Regions from separate parts of the Kitasatospora sp. NPDC053308 genome, predicted to be linked through region 2. Evidence: riboswitches for the same ligand, from Rfam matches in the RefSeq annotation. Region 2 holds a riboswitch; the other holds the start of a gene.
What was found. Region 2 has a riboswitch for glycine ahead of gcvP (aminomethyl-transferring glycine dehydrogenase). Riboswitches for the same ligand answer to the same signal wherever they lie in the genome.

Region 1 (11,380 bases), on a different contig from region 2:
GGGCGATGCCGATGCGCTGGCGCTGGCCGCCGGAGAACTCGTGCGGGTAGCGGTTGTAGTGCTCGGGGCTGAGGCCGCAGAGCTCCAGCAGTTCCTGGACGGCCTTCTTGAGCCCGCCCTCCGGCACCGCGTCCTGCAGCTTGAACGGCGCGCCGACGATGGTGCCGACGGTGTGCCGCGGGTTCAGCGAGGAGTACGGGTCCTGGAAGATCATCTGGATGTCGCGGCGCAGCGGCCGCATCGCCCCGACGCTCAGGTGGGTGATGTCGGTGCCCTCGAACTCGATCTTCCCGCCGGTCGGTTCGTCCAGCCGGGTGACCAGTCGGCCCATGGTCGACTTGCCGCAGCCGGACTCACCGACGACGCCGAGCGTCTCTCCGGCGTTGACGGTGAAGTCGATGCCGTCGACGGCCCGCACCGCGCCGGTCTGGCGCCGCAGCAGCCCGCTGCGGATCGGGAAGTGCCGGGTCAGGCCGGTCACCCTGAGCAGCGGCTCGCGGTCGGGGGCGGGGGCCGGCGACGGGATCGGTGCCGCCTGAGTGTCCGTCATCGGTTCTCTCCAGAAGGGTGGTACGAGGCCGGGCTCACAGCCGGGGGGCGATCTCTTCGGCGAAGACGCGGTGCCGTTCCGCGGCCGGCAGGTGGCAGGCCGCGAAGTGCCCGGGCGCGGCCTCGGCCAGGGCCGGGACCTCGCTCGTGGAGCGCCCGCCGGTCAGCTCGGCGTACGGGCAGCGCGGGTGGAAGGCGCAGCCCGTCGGCACGTTGATCAGGCTGGGCGGGGTGCCCTTGACCGGCACGAGCCGGTCCTGCAGTTCCCGGTCCAGGCGCGGCATCGAGCCCAGCAGGCCCCAGGTGTAGGGGTGTTCGGGCGCGTCGAAGAGGGTCTCGGCCGGTCCGCGCTCGACGCACTTGCCGCCGTACATGACCAGGATGTCGTCGGCCAGCTCGGCGACGACCCCGAGGTCGTGGGTGATGATGATGACGGCGGAGCCGAACTCCTCCTGGAGGTCGCGGATGAGGTCCAGGATCTGCGCCTGGACGGTGACGTCCAGGGCGGTGGTGGGCTCGTCGGCGATCAGCAGTGAGGGGTCGTTGACCAGGGCCATGGCGATCATCGCGCGCTGGCGCATGCCGCCGGAGAACTGGTGCGGGTAGTCGTCGACCCGGCGGTCGGGCTGCGGGATGCCCACCCGGTCGAGCATCTCGACGGCGCGCGCCCGGGCCTGCTTCTTGGTGGCCTGGGGGTGGTGCACCCGGTAGGCCTCGACGATCTGCTGCCCCACCGTGTAGTAGGGGTGCATCGCGGTCAGCGGGTCCTGGAAGATCATCGCGAGTTCGCGGCCGCGCAGTTGGCGCACCCGGTCCGGGCCGGCCGCGATCAGGTCCTCGCCGTTCAGCCGGATCTCGCCGCTGATCCGGGCCCGCTTGGAGCGGTGCAGGCCCATGATGCCCAGCGAGGTGACGGACTTGCCGGAGCCGGACTCGCCGACGATGCCGAGGGTGCGGCCCTTGTGGAGGTCGAAGCTGACCCCGTCCACCGAGCGGACCAGGCCGTCGTCGGTGTCGAAGTGGATCCGCAGGTCGCGCACGGAGAGGAAGGGCTCGCCGGTCGGGTTCTGCGCGGCGTCCGACGGGGTCTTCTGGAGGTCGGTCACGAGAGCCTCACGCGGGGGTCGACGAGGGCGTACAGGAGGTCGACCACGAGGTTGCAGGCGACGATGAAGAAGGCGGCGAGCAGGGTGACGCCGAGGATCTTGGGCAGGTCGTTGTCGGAGATCGCCTGGACGGCGAACTGGCCGACGCCCTGGAGCGAGAAGACCTGCTCGGTGATCAGCGCACCGCCGAGCAGCAGCCCGAGGTCCATGCCGAAGATGGTGACGATCGGGGTGAGCGCGGCGCGCAGCCCGTGCCGGGTGACGACCTTGCGCTCGACCAGGCCCTTGGCGCGGGCGGTGCGGATGTAGTCCTCGCTCATGGTCTCCAGCATTCCGGCGCGGGTGAGCCGGGCGTAGAGCGCGGAGTAGAGGAAGGCCAGCGAGATCCACGGGAGGATCAGGTTGCGGGCCCACATCAGCGGGTCGTCGGTGAAGTTCACGTACTGCAGGTTGTCCAGGATCGGCCACTCGTAGCTGAACAGCGTGAGCAGCAGCGCGCCGGTGAAGAAGACCGGCAGCGAGACGCCGGCGAGGGCGACGCCCATGGAGAGCCGGTCGAAGATCGACCGCGGCTTGAGGGCGGAGACGACGCCGGTGGCGACGCCCGAGACCAGCCAGAGCACCGCCGCGCCGATGGCGAGCGAGATGGTGACCGGGATCCGCTTGGACAGCTCGGGCCAGACCTCCAGGTGGTTCTTGAAGGAGTAGCCGAAGCAGGGCACGTGGCAGGTGGCCGGTTCCGGCCCGAACTTGTACTCGGCGCCGCTGACCAGGGCCTTGAGGAAGTCCCAGTACTGGGCGTACAGCGGCTTGTCGAGGCCGAGGTTCTGCTTGACCGCGGCGATCGCCTCGGGTGAGGGGTTCTTCCCGATGTACTGGGCGGCCAGTTGGTCGGCCGTCTCGCCGGCGACGCGCGGGAGCAGGAAGAAGATCGCGAAGGTGACCGCGCTGACGACCAGCAGCAGAAGCACCGCCGCGAAGATCCTGCGGATGATGTAGGCAAACACAGTTGGGCGGCTCCGGCGGCCCGCCGCCGTCCGGGATCCTCCGGACGGCGGCGGGCGCCGCTGCCTTCACCTGCCTTCAGGGATGCGGAGCCAGGCTCTTACTTGGTGCCGATGTTCAGGTAGTCGTACTCACCCGAGAACGCCGCGGTGGAGGCCAGGTTGGTGGCGTTGTCCGGGCGGTACAGGAAGACCTTGAAGTAGGTCAGCGGGACGATGACGGCCTGCTCCATGACCTTCTTGTCGATGTCGCCGTAGATCTTCTCGCGGGCGGCCTTGTCCGGGTTGACGGCGGCGTCGTCGATCAGCTTGTTGACCGCCGGGTCGTTCAGCTGGGACAGGTTGCTGTTGCCGGAGGCCTTGATCGCGCGGCCGTCGACGATCTGCTGCAGGAAGCCGTAGCCGGTCGGCCAGTCGGCGCCCCACTGCATCATCATCAGACCGATGTTGTGGTCCTGGGTGAACTGCGGGGCACCGGCGCTGTCGGTCAGGTACTTGCCCTGCGGGTACTGCTGGATCTCGGCGTTGATGCCGACCTTCTTCAGCGCGGCCTGGATCGAGGTGGCCGCGGCGACCTCGGTGGCGCGCTCGGTGCGGGCCGAGATGACGGTGTTGATGCTGTCCTTGCCGCAGGCCTTCAGGGCGTCCTTGGCCTTGGCCTCGTCACCCTTGTTGTCCTTGGTCTCGAACAGGTTGAAGTCCTGGTGGCCCGGGATGTCCGGCGGGAGCACCGTGTTGGCGATCTGGCCGCGGATCGGGCCGCCGACGGCGGTCTGCACCGAGACCTTGTCGATCGCGAACTGGACGGCCTTGCGGCAGTCGACGTTGTCGAACGGCGCGACCTTGGAGTTGATCGCCATGTAGACCAGGCGACCGCCGTAGGCGTTGTCGGTGTTGGCCTTCAGCTTCGGGTTCTGCAGGATCTGCGCCTGGGTCTGCGGGTCGACGCCGCCGCCCACCAGGTCGACCTGGGCGTTGCCGGCCAGCAGGTCCTTGTCGATGGTGGCCTGGTCGATGTTCATCTTGAGCACGATCTTGTCCGGCAGCTGCTTGCGGATCGGATCGGTGCTCTTGTCCCAGTTGGTGTTCGGGACCAGGACGGCCTGCTTGCCGTCCTCGTAGGACTCGAACTTGAAGGAGCCCGAGGACACGATGTGCTTGACGTAGTCGGCACCGGTGTCCTTGGCCTGCGGGACGGGCGCGGTCTGCGGGGCGCTGACCAGGTAGTCGAAGTCCGCGAACGGGTGCTGCAGGTGGAAGACGATCGTGGTGTCGTCGGGGGTCTCGATCGACTTCAGGTCACCTTCCTTGTCCTTGTACGGGCCCGCGTACGGCGTCGGGTTGTCGACCAGCAGGTCGTGGAAGTAGGTCGGGCCGTTGGAGTTCACGTCCGGCGCGAAGTTGGAGCGCTCGACGGCGTACTTGACGTCCTTCGAGGTGATCGGGGTGCCGTCGTCGTACTTCAGGCCCTTGCGCAGCTTGTACGTCCAGGTCAGGCCGTCCGCGCTCTGCTGGCCCATCGACTCGGCGAGGTCCGGGACGAGCTTGTTGCCCTCCTCGCCGGCGGCCGGGTTGAAGGTGGTCAGCGGGCGGGCGTACAGGCGCGAGAAGTTGTAGATGTAGGCGTAGTACGTGTTGCCCGGGTCGAGCGAGTCCGGGGTGCCCTTCATCTCGAAGGTGACCGTCCCGCCCTTCTTGTCCGAGGCGTTGACGATGCCCTTGGTGGCCGCGTTGGCGCCACCGCCGGCAGCGGAGGACGAGCTGTCGTCGCTCTTCTTGGTCGAGCTGTTGCAGCCGGTCACGACCAGGACCGCGGCGGCTGCCGCCGCGGTCAGGGCGACGGTACGGGACCTACGCATGGGAGAGATCAACCCCTTGAGGATGTGGAGGCGGTGGAGGTTCCTGACGCTGGGTCAGTTGCTCTTGGGATCGAGGGCGTCGCGCAGCCCATCGCCGAGCAGGTTGAAGGCGAGCACGGTGATGAAGATCGCCAGACCGGGGACCACCATGTACTGGGGGTCCACCTGGTAGTACCGGATCGCGTCCTGGAGCATCCCGCCCCAGGAGGCCTGCGGAGGCTGGATGCCGACGCCGAGGAAGCTCAGGCCCGCCTCGAAGAGGATGTTGGTCGGGATCAGCAGGGTCGAGTAGACCAGGATCGGACCGACCAGGTTCGGCAGCAGCTCCTTGAACAGGATGAACGGGCCGCGGGCGCCGAGGCTGCGGGCCGCGTGCACGAACTCCCGCTCGCGCAGCGAGAGCGTCTGACCGCGCACGATCCGGCCCATGTAGGGCCAGTTGAAGAAGCCGATCACGAAGATCAGCACCATGATGTGCAGCGGGAGGCCGTGCAGGCCGAACGCGCCGCCCTGCAGCGAGGTCGAGATCGCGATCGCGAACAGCAGCAGCGGGAAGGCGAGGAAGACGTCCATGACGCGGCTGATCAGCGTGTCCACCCAGCCGCCGTAGTAGCCGGCCATGATGCCGAGCACGGTGCCGATGGTGTTGGACAGCACGGTCGCGCCGAAGGCGACCAGCAGGGAGACCCAGGAGCCCTCGATGACCCGGGTGAGCAGGTCGCGGCCCTGCAGGGGGTCGATGCCGAGCGGGTGGTCCCCGCTCATGCCGCCCCAGTCGCCGAGCGGGAGACCGCCCAGGTCGGGGTCCAGCAGGTCCTGGTGGAGGGCGTCCGGGTCGAGCCCGAACACCGACTCGATCGGCTTGGCCAGCACGGCGAGCAGGATCAGCAGGATCACCACGACGCCGCCGGCGACGGCGGCCTTGTCCCGCTTGAAGCGGGTCCAGGCGATCTGGCCGAGGGAGCGGCCCTCGATCTTCTTGGCCGGGCCGGCGGCGGCTGCTGCCTCCGGCTCGTTCCCGGCGGTGGTCACGGATGCGGTCATGGTCAGTTGGTCCCCTCGCCGACGGTGGCCGGCCCACGGGTGCCGGTCGCCGGCTTCGGCGGTGCGGCTGCGGACGTGCGAAAGGTGCTAGGAGGAGCGGGTGTTTCGTGGCAGCGCGTCGTGCACAGGTGCTGCCACCACGCGGGATGGGCGTCGCGTGGGCGAGCGGGTCGGCGTTCGCGCTCACCTTTGTGGGGTTCCAATGCGCGGTGCGTTGCGCAGAACTCTCTGCCATGCGACTTGGCTTACGCCAGACCTGACAACCGACAGATGCCCAACTGTGATCTGCAGGCATGCACCTCCCCGATCTCCGGCATATACCTCTTCACATGGCTGTTACAAGCATGTCAAGATGACCGCGGGGACCAAGCGGAAATTCGTCCGGAAAGCATCGAAGCCGACTTGACGGACAATCAAGTCGGCTTCGGGTGGGGATTTCGGCGAGCGGCGGTTTTCCGGTCAGCGCCCGGGGTAGCCGGGCCACGGCCGCTGGGGCTGCTGCTGCCAGCCCGGCGCGGGCGGCTGCGTGCCGTACGCCCACCCGGGCGTCGGCTGCCCCGGTACCGGCTGTCCCGGCATCGAGTGGGCCGGGTACGCGGGCGGCGGCACCGGCGGGTAGGGACCGGTCGCCGGGCGTCCGGCCTCCCGGTCGAAGAACGGCCGCGCGTGGGCGCGCATCCACAGCGCCACCGGGTCGTACTCGTCCGACATCGCCACCGTGGACACCGCGAGCCCCTCCGGCGCCACCGCGATCGCCCGCTGCATCAGCGCGCGCACCGCCTCCACCGCCGGCGGCGAACTCTCGTACAGGTCCAGGCCGATCGCCAGGTACGGCTCCCCCACGGCCGGCTGCACCCAGGCCCGGCGCAGCGCCCGCACCGCGCGCACCTCGCTCGCCTGGCGCTCCAGCAGCGCGAAGAACTGCTGGGCGTTGACCTGCGGCTCGCTCAGCTTCAGCGGCCCGGCCGGCAGCCGGTCCAGGCCCGCCGCGATCCGCCGCAGGTCCGCCCAGGGCACGCCGACGCCCCCGCCGGGCGCGTGCGGGTTGAGCCACAGGCCCCAGCGGGTGCGGTACAGCGAAGCGGCGATCTCCCGGCCGGAGATGACCTCGTGGGCCCGCGCCCAGCCGGAGGCGGCGAGCTGCTCGGGCGAGGTGACGGCCGGCGCGTAGCCGTGGCCGCTGATCTCCATGTTCCCGTACTGCGCGTCCGGACTGCCCGGCGTGCCGTGCCAGAGCAGCATCCAGACCCGGCCCTCGGCGAGCGCGTGCAGCAGCCGCTCGTACGCGTCGTAGCGCTCCGGCGCGACCTCGCGCAGGGCCTGCTCCAACGCGCCCGGGTCAGCTCCCGGGTGCCCGGCCGGCGCCTGGCCCCAGGGCCCGCCCGCTCCCGTTCCCGCACTCATGCGCCCACCTCGCCGCGCCTCTTTCCTCGAACCCGCCGGCCCGTCGGCCGTCTGCACGCACCCTATGGCGCGGCACCGGCCACCGCCACGGCGACGTGCCTACGAACAAACCCCGCTCACGCCCGTGCGTAGAAGGGCATGACCCGGGTGAGCAGCCACTCGACCACCGGGTCGTCGGCGAGGTCGAGCAGTACGAGGTGGACGCCGCCCGGCAGCGGCGCGGTTCCCAGCGCGCGGCCGAGCGCGTCGTTCACCGCGGCCGGGTCCGCCGGGGCCGCCGGATCCAACTGGACGCCCACGAACATCACGGTCGGCTCGCCCTCGATGCTGGCCAGCGCCCGGCGGGCGGTCAACACCCCGGGAAGGGCCGAGAGTTCGGCCCGGCAGGCGGCCAGGAAGTGCTCCGGGTCCTCACCCGGCACCGGCTCGCGCAGCGCCACCCGGCCGCCGGTCGGCGCGGCCGGGTCCTCGGCGCCCTCCCAGCGGTCCTCGCGCGGACCCCGGCGCAGCTCGGCCACGCCCTGCGGCGGCACCGGGATGCCCACCGGCGCCTCCGGGTTCACCGCGATGCCCACGCCCAGCGGCAGCCCGCGCGCGAACTCCCAGACCGGCGCGATCGCGAAGGCCAGGCCCGGCGCGTGCTGCAGGAACACCTCCTGCGAGGAGAACACCGGGACGTACGGGTCGCCGCCCAGCTCGATGATCGGCAGGTCCAGCGACTGCCCCTGTGGGTCCGCCCCGGCGGGCAGCGGCACCCACACCCGGCTGCGGCCCAGCACCTCGATCACCCGCGGCGTCGCCCCCGAGTCGCCGAGGGCCGAGGTCAGCACCTGCTCAAGCTCGTTGGCCGGCCACGCGCCGCCCGCGGGCATCCCGTCCGGACCGCCCCACCCCTGCTGCTGCTCCACCGGGTACCCCATGCGCCGCCGATTCCGCCCTCTGCCGGTCGGCCGCCCTCTGCTGCGCCGACGCGGAGCAGTCTAGGGCCCGCGTCCGGGTCGGCCCGTGTGACCGGGTCCCCCCTCCCCTCCTCCGCGCGGACGTGCCATGATGTGCGCGTCCGACGGCATGCGCCGCGGGCCCCACAACTCCATACCGGCCGCTCGAACCCGCGCGGGAGAGCCCGGAGTGCCGCCTCGGCGGCACGGCCGGCGCCGAAGGAGCAAGTCCTCCCCGGAATCTCTCAGGCCCCCCTACCGCACGGGTTAGGCACATCTGGAAAGCGGCGCACGGCCATGTCGCGCGCCCACCCACGGTGCAAGCCGCCATGCTGTCCCCCAAGCTGGAAACGGCTGCGGGCCGGCGGGGCGGTGAAGCTCTCAGGTACGACGACAGATGGGGAGACCCACGCCGCCGCATGCCCGCGCGCAGGGTCGGCCCCCGAGCGGGTCCGGTCCGGTGCGTGCACCCCCGAGTGCCCCGACCGAGGAGTTCCTGGCCATGTCGTCCCTCCGCCTGACCGCGCTCGACGCGCTGCACCGCGCCCTCGGCGCGACCATGACCGACTTCGCCGGCTGGGACATGCCGCTGCGCTACGGCAGCGAGCGCGAGGAGCACCTCGCCGTCCGCACCAAGGCCGGTCTGTTCGACCTCTCCCACATGGGCGAGATCACCGTCACCGGCCCGCAGGCCGGCGAGATGCTGGACCACGCGCTGGTCGGCTTCGTCTCCGCGCTCGGCGTGCTGCGCGCCCGCTACACCATGATCTGCGCCGAGGACGGCGGCATCCTGGACGACCTGATCGTCTACCGCCTGCGCGAGGACGCCTACCTGGTGGTCGCCAACGCCTCCAACGCCCAGCTGGTCCTCGACGAGCTGATCGCCCGCGCCAAGGGCTTCGACGCCGTCGTCACCGACGACCGCGACACCTACGCGCTGATCGCCGTCCAGGGCCCGGAGTCCACCGCGATCCTCGCCGGGACCACCGACGCCGACCTGCCCGGCCTCAAGTACTACGCGATCCTCCCGGCCACGGTGGCCGGCCACGAGGTGCTGCTGGCCCGTACCGGCTACACCGGCGAGGACGGCTTCGAGATCTTCTGCCGCCCGGCCGACGCCGAGGGGATCTGGCAGGCGCTGACCGCCGCCGGCGAGGGCCGCGGCCTGATCCCGTGCGGGCTGTCCTGCCGCGACACGCTGCGCCTGGAGGCGGGCATGCCGCTGTACGGGCACGAGCTGTCCACCGACCTCACCCCGTTCGACGCCGGTCTGGGCCGGGTCGTCCGCTTCGACAAGACCACCAACGAGGGCGCCTTCGTGGGCCGCAAGGCGCTGGAGCAGGCCGCCGCCGCGGCCGAGGCCAACCCGCCGCGGGTGCTGGTCGGCCTGGTCTCCGAGGGCAAGCGCGTTCCGCGCGCCGAGTACACCGTGGTCTCCACCGACGCCACCCCGATCGGCCGGATCACCTCCGGCGCGCCCTCCCCGACGCTGGGCCGGCCGATCGCGATGGCCTACGTCGACGCCGCCCACGCCGCCCCCGGCACCACCGTCGCGGTGGACGTGCGCGGCAAGCACGAGCCGGTCGAGGTCGTGGCGCTGCCCTTCTACAAGCGCGCCCGCTGACCGCCCGGCCAGCCCCCGTTTTCCCATAGACGCAGGTCGTAGCCGTCCGAGCGGCGGCCCGCTTCGTCGTACCCGCTTCCCATCCTGGAGAATGACGCCATGAGCAACCCCCAGCACCTGCAGTACACCAAGGAGCACGAGTGGCTGACCGCCGCCGAGGACGGTGTCTCGACGGTCGGCATCACCAAGCACGCCGCGGACGCGCTCGGTGACATCGTCTACGTGCAGCTGCCCGAGGTGGGCGAGACCGTGACCGCCGGCGAGACCTGCGGCGAGCTGGAGTCCACCAAGTCGGTCAGCGACCTGTACTCCCCGGTGACCGGCGAGGTCACCGAGGTCAACCAGGACGTCCTGGACGACAACGGCCTGGTCAACAGCGCCCCCTTCGAGGGCGGCTGGCTGTTCAAGGTGCGCGTCGAGGCCACCGACGAGCTGCTCAGCGCCGACGAGTACGACGCGCTCACCCACAGCAGCTGACCCGCTCGTGACCGGGCGGGCCGCGCGCACGCCGGCCCGCCCGCACCGCGGCCCCCGTCCCTCCTCCCCCGGGAAGACCACACCATGACGGTTCTCAACCAGTCCCTGCACGCCCTCGACCCGGAGATCGCCGCCGCGGTCGACGCCGAGCTGCACCGCCAGCAGACCACCCTGGAGATGATCGCCTCCGAGAACTTCGCCCCGGTGGCGGTCATGGAGGCCCAGGGCTCGGTGCTCACCAACAAGTACGCCGAGGGCTACCCCGGCCGTCGCTACTACGGCGGCTGCGAGCACGTCGACGTGGTCGAGCAGATCGCGATCGACCGGATCAAGGCCCTGTTCGGCGCCGAGCACGCCAACGTCCAGCCGCACTCCGGCGCGCAGGCCAACGCCGCCGCGATGTTCGCGCTGATCCAGCCGGGCGACACCATCCTGGGCCTGAACCTGGCCCACGGCGGTCACCTGACCCACGGCATGAAGATCAACTTCTCCGGCAAGCTCTACAACGTGGTCGCGTACCACGTGGACGAGAAGACCGGCCAGGTCGACATGGCCGAGGTCGAGCGCCTCGCCAAGGAGCACCAGCCGAAGCTGATCATCGCCGGCTGGTCCGCCTACCCGCGCCAGCTGGACTTCGCCGCGTTCCGCCGGGTCGCCGACGAGGTCGGCGCGCTGCTCATGGTGGACATGGCGCACTTCGCCGGCCTGGTGGCCGCCGGGCTGCACCCGAACCCGGTGCCCTACGCGGACGTGGTCACCACCACCACCCACAAGACCCTGGGCGGCCCGCGCGGCGGCGTCATCCTGTCCAAGGCCGAGTACGCCAAGAAGATCAACTCCGCGGTCTTCCCCGGCCAGCAGGGCGGCCCGCTGGAGCACGTGATCGCCGGCAAGGCGGTGGCCTTCAAGGTCGCGGCGTCGGAGGAGTTCAAGGAGCGCCAGCAGCGCACCCTGGAGGGCGCCCGGATCCTCGCCGAGCGCCTGCTGCAGGCCGACGTCGCCGAGGCCGGCGCGTCCGTCCTGTCCGGCGGCACCGACGTCCACCTGGTCCTGGTCGACCTGCGCAACAGCCAGCTCGACGGCCAGCAGGCCGAGGACCGCCTGCACGAGGTCGGCATCACCGTCAACCGCAACGCCGTCCCCAACGACCCGCGCCCGCCGATGGTCACCTCGGGCCTGCGGATCGGCACCCCGGCCCTGGCCACCCGCGGCTTCCGGGCCGAGGACTTCCGCGAGGTCGCCGACATCATCGCCGAGGCGCTCAAGCCCGCCTTCGACGAGACCGTCGCCGCCGCGCTGAAGGCCCGCGTCACCGCGCTGGCCGAGAAGTACCCGCTGTACCCGAACCTGGCCAACCAGGAGTAGTCCGCGGCGG
Region 2 (11,380 bases):
CTTCGTGGACCTGGAGGCCGGCCCGTACGGCCCGGTGCTGGCCGAGACGGACCACGAGACCGGTGAGCGGCTGGTGCTAGCGCTGGCGGAGGACCTGCGGGCGGACATCCGGCGGCTGACCGGGCTGACCGGCTCGGTGGGGGCGGCCGGGTCCAAGCTGATGGCCAAGATCGCCTCCGAGCAGGCCAAGCCGGACGGCCTGGTGCTGATCGAACCCGGGCAGGAACGGACCGTGCTCGGACCGATGCCGGTCCGGGCGCTGCCGGGGATCGGGCCGGCCACCGAACAGGTGCTGCGGCGGGCCGGGCTGACCACCGTGGCCGATCTCGCCGAGGCGGGCGAGGCGGAGCTGGTGGCGCTGCTCGGGCGGGCGCACGGCGCCGGGATCCACCACATGGCGATAGGGCTGGACGAACGGCCGGTGGTGGCCGACCAGGACGCCAAGTCCGTCTCGGTGGAGGACACCTACGAGGTCGACCTGGCCGACCGGGACCGGGTACTGCGCGAGGTGGAGGCGCTGGCCGCGCGGTGCGTGCGGCGGCTGCGCGGGGCCGGGCGCTCGGGACGGACGGTGGTCCTCAAGGTCCGCCGCTTCGACTTCTCGACGCTGACCCGCTCGGAGACGCTCGGCGGCCCCACGGACGACGAGGCGGTGATCACCGCGACCGCGCGCCGGCTGGCCGAGCAGGTGGACATCACCGGCGGGGTCCGGCTGCTCGGCGTGGGCGTCGCCCAACTCGCCGACTACACCCAGGAGGACCTGTTCGCGCAGGCCCTGCGGGAGGAGGCGGCGGAGCACGCGGAGGCGGCGGCCGAGGCCGCGGAGGCGGAGGAGGAGCCGGAGGCCGTGGTGCGGCGCTGGATGCCCGGACAGGACGTCCGGCACGAGGAGTTCGGGCCGGGGTGGGTGCAGGGCAGCGGCGTCGGAAGGGTCACCGTGCGGTTCGAGACGCCCTGGAGCGAGCCGGGGCGGGTGCGGACCTTCGCGGTGGACGACCCGGCGCTCGAACCGGCCCGGCCGCTGCCGCTGCGCCGCCGCGAGGACGAAGACGAGGACGAGGACGAGGGCGACGGCGGGGACGCGGGAGGGGAGGGGGAATCCGGTGGTGGGCCGGAGGGTGGTGGGGAGGACCGTTCCGAGGACGGGGGCTGAGACACGAAGACGGCCCCACCCGGTGGGGGAGTACCGGGTGGGGCCGTATCACCGTGCCGGTCCCCGCACGTTCGTGATGCCCTCGCGACGTACGGGAGACCGGGGCCCCGCGCCCTGTCCCTGAGCGCGGGGGCCGGACGCCTCGTCAGGCGTCGGTCTTCACCAGCTTGTCGCTGGAGTTCTGCCGGGCCGCGCCGTCGACGACGGCCGACGGGGCGGCGGGCTTGACGGTGCGGATCAGGAACGGGACGGCACCGGCGATGATGCAGACCACGGCCGCCGTCCAGAACGCGTGCTTGTACGCGTCCAGGGTGGGCAGCGAGAGCGGGATCTGCGGCGGCAGCTTCATGGTGTCGCCGGTCAGGATGGCGGCCATGACGGCGGTGCCGATCGCGCCACCGACGGTGCGCAGCACCGAGTTCATGCCGTTGGCGATACCGCTCTGCTCAACCGGGACCGCGCCGTTGATGTAGGCCGGCATCGCGGCGAACGCGAGGCCCACACCGAGGCCGAAGATCGCCGAGGCGGTGTAGAGGTCGCCCTCGTGGCTGTGCCGCACGGCGAGGTAGGCCATCGCGACGGCGCCGAGGACACCACCGAGGACCAGCGGCAGACGGGGGCCGCGGCGGGCGATCAGCAGGGCGCCGACCGGGGCGGCGACCATCGAACCGATCGCGGACGGCAGCAGCATCACGCCGGCGTGCAGGACGGTGGCGGTGAAGCCGTAGTGGGTCAGCTTCTCCGGGGTCTGGGCGAAGTTGCTGATGACCATGAAGGAGCCGTACATGCCGAAGCCGATGAGCAGGCCCGCCGTGTTGGTGAAGGCCACGGCCGGGCGGGACATCATCTTCATGTCCACCAGGGGGTGCGCGACCTTGGTCTCGATGATGCCCCAGACCAGGGCGACCACGGCGGCTACGGCGAACAGGCCGAGGGTCTTGGTGGAGGTCCAGCCCCAGTGGTTGCCCTGGCTGACCGCGACCAGCAGCGCGGAGAGCCAGCCGGCCAGGGTGATCGCGCCGAGCGGGTCGGCGCCGCCGTCCTTGTCGGTGACCGGGTCGGACGGGACGCGGAAGGCGACCAGGGCCACCGCGATCAGGCCGAAGACCAGGCCCATCCAGAAGATCGACTTGTAGTTCCAGTGCTCCAGCAGGACACCGGTGGCGACCAGGCCGAGGCCGGAGCCGACGCCCATCGAGGCGCTGATGGCGGCGACGCCGCCGGTCACCTTCTGCTTCGGCAGCTCGTCGCGGACGATGCTGATCGCCAGCGGCATGACGCCACCGCCGGCGCCCTGCAGGACGCGGGCGACGATCAGCCAGGTGAAGGAGTGGGTGCTGACCGCGAGCGCCGAACCGGCGACCAGGCCGGCCAGCGAGATCAGCAGCATCGGCTTACGGCCCCGGAGGTCGCCGAAGCGGCCCAGGAGGGGAGTCAGCACAGCGGCGGAGAGCAGGTTGGCGGTCATCAGCCAGGTGATGCTGGAGGCCGAGACGCTCAGTTCCTTGGCCAGCGAGGGCAGGATCGGGACGACCGCGGTCTGCACCACGCTGAACGACAGCATCGCCAGGATGAGGGCCGGCAGGACCCGGGCGCTGCTCTGCTTCTCGGCCGCGGTGGTGGGCTGGGGTGCCTCACTCACGGTTGCTTCCTCCCGTACATAGTGAATGAACTGAAGTAACCATGCAGGGAGATACTTCAGAGTGTCAAATATCGAGTGGTTAAGCTTTGGCAAAGGGGGAGGGGGCGGCGCGGTGTGGGGCGCCTGCGGCGGGCTTGGGGGGCGGGTGGAGGCGCTTTGGCGAAGGGGGAGGGGGCGGCGCGGTGTGGGGCGCCTGCGGCGGGCTCCGGGGTGGGGCGGGGTGGAGGCGCTTGGTCGGTGGGGCGGGGGCGCCTGCGGCGGGCTTGGGGGGGCGGGTGGAGGCGCTTTGGCGAAGGGGGAGGGGGCGGCGCGGTGTGGGGCGCCTGCGGCGGGCTCCGGGGCGGGGTGGGGTGGAGGCGCTTTGGCTGAGGGGCCGGTGGGGCGGGGCGCCTGCGGCGGGCTTGGGGGCGCGGGGTGGAGGCGCTTTGGCGTAAGAGGGCTGGTCGGTTGCCTGCGGGGGCCTCGGGTGGGGCGCTTGGGCCGAGGGGCCGGGGCATGGGGAAGGGCCCCGGCTCTGGGAGTCGGGGCCCTGGCGGAGCGGGTGAGGGTCAGGCGAGGGGGCGCAGGGAGTTCGGCTGGGAGGCTTCCGGGGTGGGGGAGGTGGGGGCGGTGTCGTCGTGGATCTCCACGTGCTCGCGGCGGAGTTCCTCCCGGATCACCTCCTCGTCCGTGTAGCGCTCGACGACCAGCCGGACGCGCTCGATGGGCGCGAGGTACTTGCGGACCGCCGGACGCTCCTCACGGAGGGTGACCTCTTCGACGGCCTCGGCGATCTCCTTCTCGGTGAGGGAGGCGCGCGCGGCGTCGCTGACCGGTACCCGCTCGACCCGGACGCGCTCGCGGACCACCGGGACGCGGCGCTCGACCTGCTCGGTCGTCACGTACTTGCGCAGCTTCGCGGTGCCCACGTTGTGCCACTCCGTGGTCACCTCCAGCCGCTCCTCGCTGCAGGTGATCTCGATCGGGCTGCTGGGCGCGGACGAGTCGGCGGCGGAGTGCATCGGAGTGGACGGCGCCATCGGTGCCGGATGCAGCTTCGCCTCCATGCTGGGCGCGGGGGAGGTCTCGGCGGGGGTTGGGGTGGTCAAAGTCCGCATGTTGGCCTCCATGGCGGTTCGGGTGGTGGTCGAGGTGGTGCTGCCGGACTCCGAGGAGTGGAGGGCATGCGGCGGGGCGGCCACCGCGACGGCGGCCGGGGCGGTTCCGAAGTCGAGGTCGGGCTGGGCGGCCCGCTCGTGGGTCTCGTCGGCCGAGGGGCCGTCCGCCGGGGTGTCGAGGCCGTAGTAGCGGTAGAGCTGGAGCTCCTGGGCGGGGGACAGGTGCTGGCCCACGCCGAAGTCCGGGGACTCCTTGACCAGCGATTTGTCGTACGGAACCCGGAGCTCGTCGCCGGAGAACTCGCTCGTGGTGAGCGGGACGAAGGCGTCCCGGCCGAAGATGCCGGTCCGGACGGCGGCCCACTCGGGCTGGCCGGTGGCATCGTCGAGGTACACCTCGTCGACCGTGCCGATCTTGTCTCCGTTGCGGTCGACCGCCTTGTGGCCGATGAGGTCGCGGGGGTCGATGTCGGTCTGCACTCTTTCCTCCAGTGCGCTGAGCCTGCGGAACTCCCGCAGGGTCGGCGGCCGGAGCACCCGTCCTGTCCGCCAGTTCCCCACCAAATGCCATGAATCGGACGTGCGCGACCGGGGTGCGCCGGACGGGCTGCGCGCTGGGCTGTCCGGGGGACGCGCGTAGACCCGGGGTGACCGGAAGCACCCGTGATCGGAAGGCCGCCCGCTGGTACCCTGGGCGGCGACCGCAGAGCCCGCTCGGGAGAGTCTCCGACCGCGAAAACCGCTGGTCGGGGCGCCGAAGGAGCAACTCCTCCCCGGAATCTCTCAGGCATCCGTACCGTGTGGGGTAGGTCACTCTGGAAAGCAGGGCAGGAGTCTCGGCACGGAAGCCGGCGATCACCACCCTCACCGACGGTGCAAGCCGACGGAGCGCCCACAGCGCGCCGTGCGGGCGAAGCTCTCAGGTCCCGATGACAGAGGGGGAGGCCTGTCGGGTCCGCCCGCCGTGGCTGAGTCGCTGTCCGCAGCGGAAGGCCGGTCGGCGTGCGTACCCCCGCCGGTCCGTGACCAGGAGGCCTCGACCACCATGAACGCCCAGCCGAACGCGGGACGCCCCACCGGCGCCTCGACCCTCACCGAGCTTGAGCTGGCCAGTCCCTTCGAGAACCGCCACATCGGCCCCGACGCCGCCGCGCAGGAGAAGATGCTGGCGTCCGTCGGCTACGGCTCGCTGGACGAACTCGCCGCGACCGCCGTGCCCGAGGCGATCCGCTCCATCACCGGCCTGGACCTGCCGGCCGGCCGGACCGAGGCCCAGGTCCTCGCCGAGCTGCGCGAGCTGGCCGGCCGCAACCAGGTGCTCCAGCCGATGATCGGCCTGGGCTACTACGGCACCTTCACGCCGCCGGTGATCCTGCGCAACGTCATGGAGAACCCGGCCTGGTACACCGCGTACACCCCGTATCAGCCGGAGATCTCGCAGGGCCGCCTGGAGGCGCTGCTCAACTTCCAGACCCTGGTCTCCGACCTGACCGGCCTGCCGACCTCCGGCTCCTCGCTGCTCGACGAGGGCACCGCGGCCGCCGAGGCGATGGCGCTGGCCCGCCGCGTCACCAAGGTCAAGGGCGGCGTCTTCCTGGTCGACGCCGAGACCCTCCCGCAGACCATCGCGGTGATCAACACCCGTGCGGTGCCGACCGGTGTCGAGGTCGTCGTCGCCGACCTGTCCGAGGGCATTCCGGCCGAGGTCGCCGAGCGCGGCGTCTTCGGCGTGCTGCTGCAGTACCCGGGCGCCACCGGTGTGGTCCGCGACCTCGCCCCGGTCATCGAGCAGGCGCACGGCCTCGGCGCGATCGTCGCCGTCGCCGCCGACCTGCTGGCGCTGACCCTGCTCAAGTCCCCCGGCTCGCTGGGCGCCGACATCGCCTGCGGCACCTCGCAGCGCTTCGGCGTGCCGATGGGCTTCGGCGGCCCGCACGCCGGCTACCTCGCGGTGCGCGCCGAGTACGCCCGCTCGCTCCCCGGCCGTCTGGTCGGCGTCTCCGTCGACACCGAGGGCAACCGGGCCTACCGCCTGGCCCTGCAGACCCGTGAGCAGCACATCCGCCGCGAGAAGGCCACCAGCAACATCTGCACCGCCCAGGTGCTGCTGGCCGTGATGGCCTCGATGTACGCCGTGTACCACGGTCCGGACGGCCTGGCCGACATCGCTCGCCGCACCCACCACTACGCCGCCGCCCTCGCCGAGGGCCTGCGGGCCGGCGGCGTCGAGCTGCTGCACGACGAGTTCTTCGACACCGTCACCGCCCTGGTGCCGGGCCGCGCCGCCGAGATCGCCGCCGCCGCCCGCGCCCACGGCATCAACGTCCACCAGGACGGCGCGGACCGGATCTCCGTCTCCACCGACGAGACCACCACCCGCGAGCACCTGGCCGGCGTCTGGGCCGCGTTCGGCGTCGAGGCGGCCGAGGTCGCCGAGACCGCCGATGCGCTGCCCGCGGCGCTGCTGCGCGAGGACGAGTACCTGACCCACCCGGTCTTCCACAGCCACCGCTCCGAGACCGCCATGCTGCGCTACCTGCGCCGCCTGTCGGACCGGGACTACGCGCTGGACCGCGGCATGATCCCGCTGGGCTCCTGCACCATGAAGCTCAACGCGACCACCGAGATGGAGGCCGTGACCTGGCCGGAGTTCGGCCAGCTGCACCCCTTCGCGCCGATCGACCAGGCCCAGGGCTACCTGACGCTGATCCGCCAGCTGGAGCAGCAGCTCGTCGAGGTGACCGGCTACGACGCCGTGTCGATCCAGCCGAACGCGGGCTCGCAGGGCGAGCTGGCCGGCCTCCTGGCCGTCCGCGCCTACCACCACGCCAACGGCGACACCCAGCGCGACGTCTGCCTGATCCCGTCCTCGGCGCACGGCACCAACGCCGCCTCCGCGGTGATGGCCGGCATGCGCGTCGTCGTGGTGAAGACGCTGGTCGACGGCGACGTGGACGTCGAGGACCTGAAGGCCAAGATCGAGCAGCACCGCGACAGCCTGTCGGTGCTGATGGTCACCTACCCGTCGACCCACGGCGTGTACGAGACCCAGATCACCGAGATCTGCGCCCTGGTGCACGAGGCCGGCGGCCAGGTGTACGTGGACGGCGCCAACCTGAACGCCCTGGTCGGCCTCGCCAAGCCGGGCAAGTTCGGCGCGGACGTCTCGCACCTGAACCTGCACAAGACCTTCTGCATCCCGCACGGCGGCGGCGGCCCGGGCGTCGGCCCGGTCGCGGTGCGCGCCCACCTGGCGCCGTACCTGCCGAACCACCCGCTGCAGGCGGAGGCCGGCCCGGCCACCGGCGTCGGCCCGATCTCGGCCGCGCCGTGGGGTTCGGCGGCGATCCTGCCGATCTCCTGGGCGTACGTCCGGCTGATGGGCGGCGAGGGCCTCAAGCACGCGACCCAGGTCGCGGTGCTGAACGCCAACTACATCGCCAAGCGCCTGGCGCCGCACTTCCCGGTGCTCTACACCGGTCCGGGCGGGCTGGTCGCGCACGAGTGCATCATCGACCTGCGTCCGCTGACCAAGGAGACGGGCGTGACGGTGGACGACATCGCCAAGCGCCTGATCGACTACGGCTTCCACGCGCCGACGATGTCCTTCCCGGTGGCCGGCACGCTGATGATCGAGCCGACCGAGTCCGAGGACCTGCACGAGATCGACCGGTTCTGCGACACGATGATCGCGATCCGGGCCGAGATCGACAAGGTCGGCTCGGGCGAGTGGGCGGCCGAGGACAACCCGCTGCGCAACGCCCCGCACACCGCCGCCGCGCTGGCCGGCGACTGGGCGCACGGCTACTCGCGGCAGGAGGCCGTCTTCCCGGCGGGCGTGAACCCGGCGGACAAGTACTGGCCGCCGGTGAGCCGGATCGACGGCGCGTACGGCGACCGCAACCTGGTCTGCTCGTGCCCGCCGCTGGACGAGTACGGCGTCTGACGGACCCGCTCGTCGGGTAGTCGGGTCGTCGGTCGTCAGGTAGTTCGGGCGAGGGGCTGGGCCCCGGCGGAACGTTCCGCCGGGGCCCAGCCCCTCGTTCGTCTCGTGCTCGCCGCGGCGGCTGCCCCCGCCGGACGGCGGACCGTGCGATCGGGCCGCACGGTCCGCCGTCCGGCCCGACCGTGCGGTCAGGCCGCGTGGGCGACGGGGCGGCGCGGGGCGATGACCCGGCCGTCGGGCAGCAGCTCTCCGGTGTCCTCGAACAGGACGACGCCGTTGCAGAGCAGGCTCCAGCCCTGCTCCGGGTGGCAGGCCACCGAGACGGCCGCCTCGCGGTCCTCGGACTCGGCCGACGGGCACTCAGGACGGTGCTGGCACATACGCGTACCCTCGCTTCGCTCTGCGATCCTCCCCGTGGTGCGGTCGCCGGAGGTCGTGCCCTCCGGGGCCGCCGCGGTAGTCGGATCCTGTCCGCACGCCGACCAGGTGTTGACCGGCGCTCAAGTGGGTAGGACAGGTGGTCCTTCCACGCTGGTTCCCAGTGTCGGCATCTGCGGACGTGCTCGCAGGGATTTCGTGACATGCGCCACAACTCCCGGGAAGAGATCACCCGTTCAGGTGGGGCCGGGGGGAAATCGCGCACCGGTGGGTCAGGCGGAGGATGGCCCGATCGGGCCATGGCGGGTGCTTCGTCCAGGTGGTCGCCGTTCGGGTGACGTGCGCCGGTGCCGAGCGTGCGGGCACGACGGAGGGCCGCCGGGCGGGTGGTCCGGCGGCCCGTGCGGCGGGCGGTTCAGGAGGTGCCGAGCAGCAGGGGCCGGGCCAGCGGGGCGCGGGCGAGCAGCGGGAGCAGCTCGGCGGCCGGGTAGGCGCGGTGGGCGGTGACGCCGAGCGGGGCCGGGGCGAGCGGGATCAGCAGGTCGGCGGCCGGGCCGGTGTCGGGGCTGTGCAGCCAGAGGGCCGTCGCGTACTGGCCGGGGAAGGTCAGCAGGCGGGGCTGCTGGCGGATCCGGGAGGCCTGGGCGAGCTGCCAGGCCTCCCGCAGCGCCCGGACCGTCGAGCCCAGGTAGGGGCCGGCGGTGAAGTGGGAGAAGGTGTGCCCCTCGGCGCTTTGCACCACTTCGGCCGCGGCGGCGACGTCGGCGCCGTCCTTGATCAGGAAGCGCCAGCCGGTACGGCGGGCGGCGGGGAGTTCGGGCCGCGGGCCGTCCAGGACGTGCACCGCGAGCGGATGGGCGGGGACCAGTGGGCCGGCCGGATGACGCAGCGCTGCGGCGGCGGGCTGACGCAGCGCGGTCTCCGAGTCGAGCGCGCCCAGGACGGCGCGCAGGGCGCTCGGTGGGGGCTGGGGGGTCTGCAAAGTCATGGCGGGGACCGCCTCTCCAAGCGAGATCGGCGTGCGAGTGCGGCATACCGGCATGGCTGGCGCGTCTTCGCTGACGGGGCCCGGCCGTGTCCGGTTGTGCAGGATCGCGGTGCCGGCGTGGCCGTCGCCGTCGACGAGGGGTTCGGGGCGGGAACGGACCGGCCGGAGCGCTGTGCGAATTCCATCGAACAGATGCGCAGGGTGATCTGTTTATCACAGGCGGTGGCGCCGAGCAAGTCTGCACATGGCCTGAATTGCCGTCAGATGCCTTGCAATGCAAGCCAGTACAAGCATTCGGGTATCGATCTTCGAGGTGGGCATGATGCTTGCACGGTCGGTCGGCCGGTGGCTCAACGGGGTGTCTCAGGAGGAGGGGACCGTGGGCGAGAAGGTCGTCGCGACTCGGGCGGATCTGGCGGACCGGCAGCTGTACCGGCGCAAGCTCCAGGCCTGTCAGGAGGCGCTCGGGCGGATGCTGCGGGAGGAGCGCTTCGACCGGCCGCGGGCGGTGATGGGCCTGGAGATCGAGCTCAACCTCGCCGACGAGCAGGGCCTGCCGGCCATGAACAACGCCCGGGTGCTGAGCGAGATCGGCTCCAGCGACTTCCAGACCGAGCTGGGCAAGTTCAACATCGAGGTCAACATCACGCCGCACCGGCTGTGCGGGCACGTCTTCGAGGAACTGCGCGAGGAGATCGACACCGGGCTGCGCTACGCCGACCGGCGGGCCGCCGAGGCCGGGGCGCGGATCGTCATGGTGGGCATCCTGCCGACCCTGGAACACGCCCACACCGGGCTGGACGCGATGAGCCACAACCAGCGGTACAGCCTGCTCAGCGACCAGATCCTGGCCGCGCGCGGGGAGGAGATCGCGCTCGACATCGAAGGCGTCGAGCACCTCCAGCTGGAGTCCATCACCATGGTCGCCGAGGCCGCCGCGACCTCGCTGCAGCTGCACCTCCAAGTGACCCCGGAGCGCTTCTCCTCGGTGTGGAACGCCGCCCAGGCGCTCTGCGGGCCGCAGCTCGCGCTGGGCGCGAACTCCCCGTTCCTGTTCGGACGGGAGCTGTGGCGGGAGACCCGGCCGGTGCTGTTCCAGCAGGCCTGCGACACCCGTTCGGCTGAGCTCAAGGCGCAGGGCGTGCGCCCCATCACCTGGTTCGGCGAGCGCTGGGTGGACTCGGTCTACGACCTGTTCGAGGAGAACCTGCGGTACTTCCCCGCGCTGCTGCCGATCTGCGACGACGAGGACCCGCTGAAGGTGCTCGCCTCCGGCGGCGCGCCCAAGCTCGCCGAGATGCGGCTGCACAACGGCACCATCTACCGCTGGAACCGGCCGATCTACGACGTCGCGGGCGGGGTGGCGCACCTGCGGGTGGAGAACCGGGCGCTGCCGGCCGGGCCGACGGTCGCCGACACCCTGGCCAACGCCGCCTTCTACTACGGGCTGGTGCGGGTGCTCGCCGAGCAGCCCCGGCCGGTCTGGACCCGGCTGCCGTTCGAGCGGGCGGACGAGAACTTCCGGCAGGGCGCCCGGTACGGCATCGACGCGGTGTTCCAGTGGCCGCGCCCCGGCCGCGCCGGGCGCGGCGGGCTGCAGACGATCTCCGCGGTCGACCTGGTGCTGGGCGAACTGCTGCCCTTGGCCTACCAGGGCCTCGACGCATGGGGCGTGGAGCCCGCCGACCGGGACCGCTACCTGGGCATCATCGAGCAGCGCTGCCTGCGCCGCACCAACGGCGCGTCCTGGCAGAGCGCGACCTTCCACCGGCTGCGCGAGCAGTACCGGATGGACCGTCCGGCCGCGCTCGCGGCGATGACCCGGCGCTACGCCGAGCACATGCGCGGCGGGGAGCCGGTGCACACCTGGCCGGTCGGGTAGGACCGGGACGGGGCGCCGCGGACCTGGCCGGCGGGCCGAACGGGACGCTGTGTCAGGATGATCGCTCCGGCGGTCGGCCGACGGCCGGAGCGACCGTCCGTCCGCTGGAGCCCCCGTGACCACCGTCCCGACCGCGCCGGAGACCGAGCAGCCCACCCGGCGGCTGCTCGGGGCGGAGCTGCTGATCGTCCTCGGCCTCTCGCTCGGGGCCAGCGGGATCAGCGCGCTGATCAGCTTCGCGGGCTCGCTCACCGAGCCGATCAAGCTCGGCCAGCAGGTCGCCACGCTGAACGG

Region 1: another riboswitch for glycine. It lies ahead of gcvT (glycine cleavage system aminomethyltransferase GcvT); the one in region 2 lies ahead of gcvP (aminomethyl-transferring glycine dehydrogenase).

Annotation. Positions count from the first base shown of each region.
Region 1 is NZ_JBVJJY010000005.1:444,945-456,324, reverse strand. It holds gene ACZ6Y7_RS15300 (ABC transporter ATP-binding protein) at 1-550, opposite strand, end outside; gene ACZ6Y7_RS15295 (ABC transporter ATP-binding protein) at 585-1,655, opposite strand; gene ACZ6Y7_RS15290 (ABC transporter permease) at 1,652-2,662, opposite strand; gene ACZ6Y7_RS15285 (ABC transporter substrate-binding protein) at 2,761-4,518, opposite strand; gene ACZ6Y7_RS15280 (ABC transporter permease) at 4,573-5,562, opposite strand; gene ACZ6Y7_RS15275 (enhanced serine sensitivity protein SseB C-terminal domain-containing protein) at 6,022-6,966, opposite strand; gene ACZ6Y7_RS15270 (enhanced serine sensitivity protein SseB C-terminal domain-containing protein) at 7,083-7,886, opposite strand; glycine riboswitch at 8,071-8,175, shown strand; gene gcvT (glycine cleavage system aminomethyltransferase GcvT) at 8,407-9,528, shown strand; gene gcvH (glycine cleavage system protein GcvH) at 9,628-10,005, shown strand; gene glyA (serine hydroxymethyltransferase) at 10,090-11,370, shown strand.
Region 2 is NZ_JBVJJY010000010.1:248,257-259,636, reverse strand. It holds gene ACZ6Y7_RS23515 (DNA polymerase IV) at 1-1,153, shown strand, start outside; gene ACZ6Y7_RS23510 (MFS transporter) at 1,299-2,795, opposite strand; gene ACZ6Y7_RS23505 (PRC and DUF2382 domain-containing protein) at 3,344-4,372, opposite strand; glycine riboswitch at 4,598-4,701, shown strand; glycine riboswitch at 4,703-4,835, shown strand; gene gcvP (aminomethyl-transferring glycine dehydrogenase) at 4,938-7,838, shown strand; gene ACZ6Y7_RS23495 (DUF5999 family protein) at 8,027-8,218, opposite strand; gene ACZ6Y7_RS23490 (hypothetical protein) at 8,632-9,204, opposite strand; gene ACZ6Y7_RS23485 (glutamate-cysteine ligase family protein) at 9,584-11,086, shown strand; gene ACZ6Y7_RS23480 (CPBP family intramembrane glutamic endopeptidase) at 11,202-11,380, shown strand, end outside.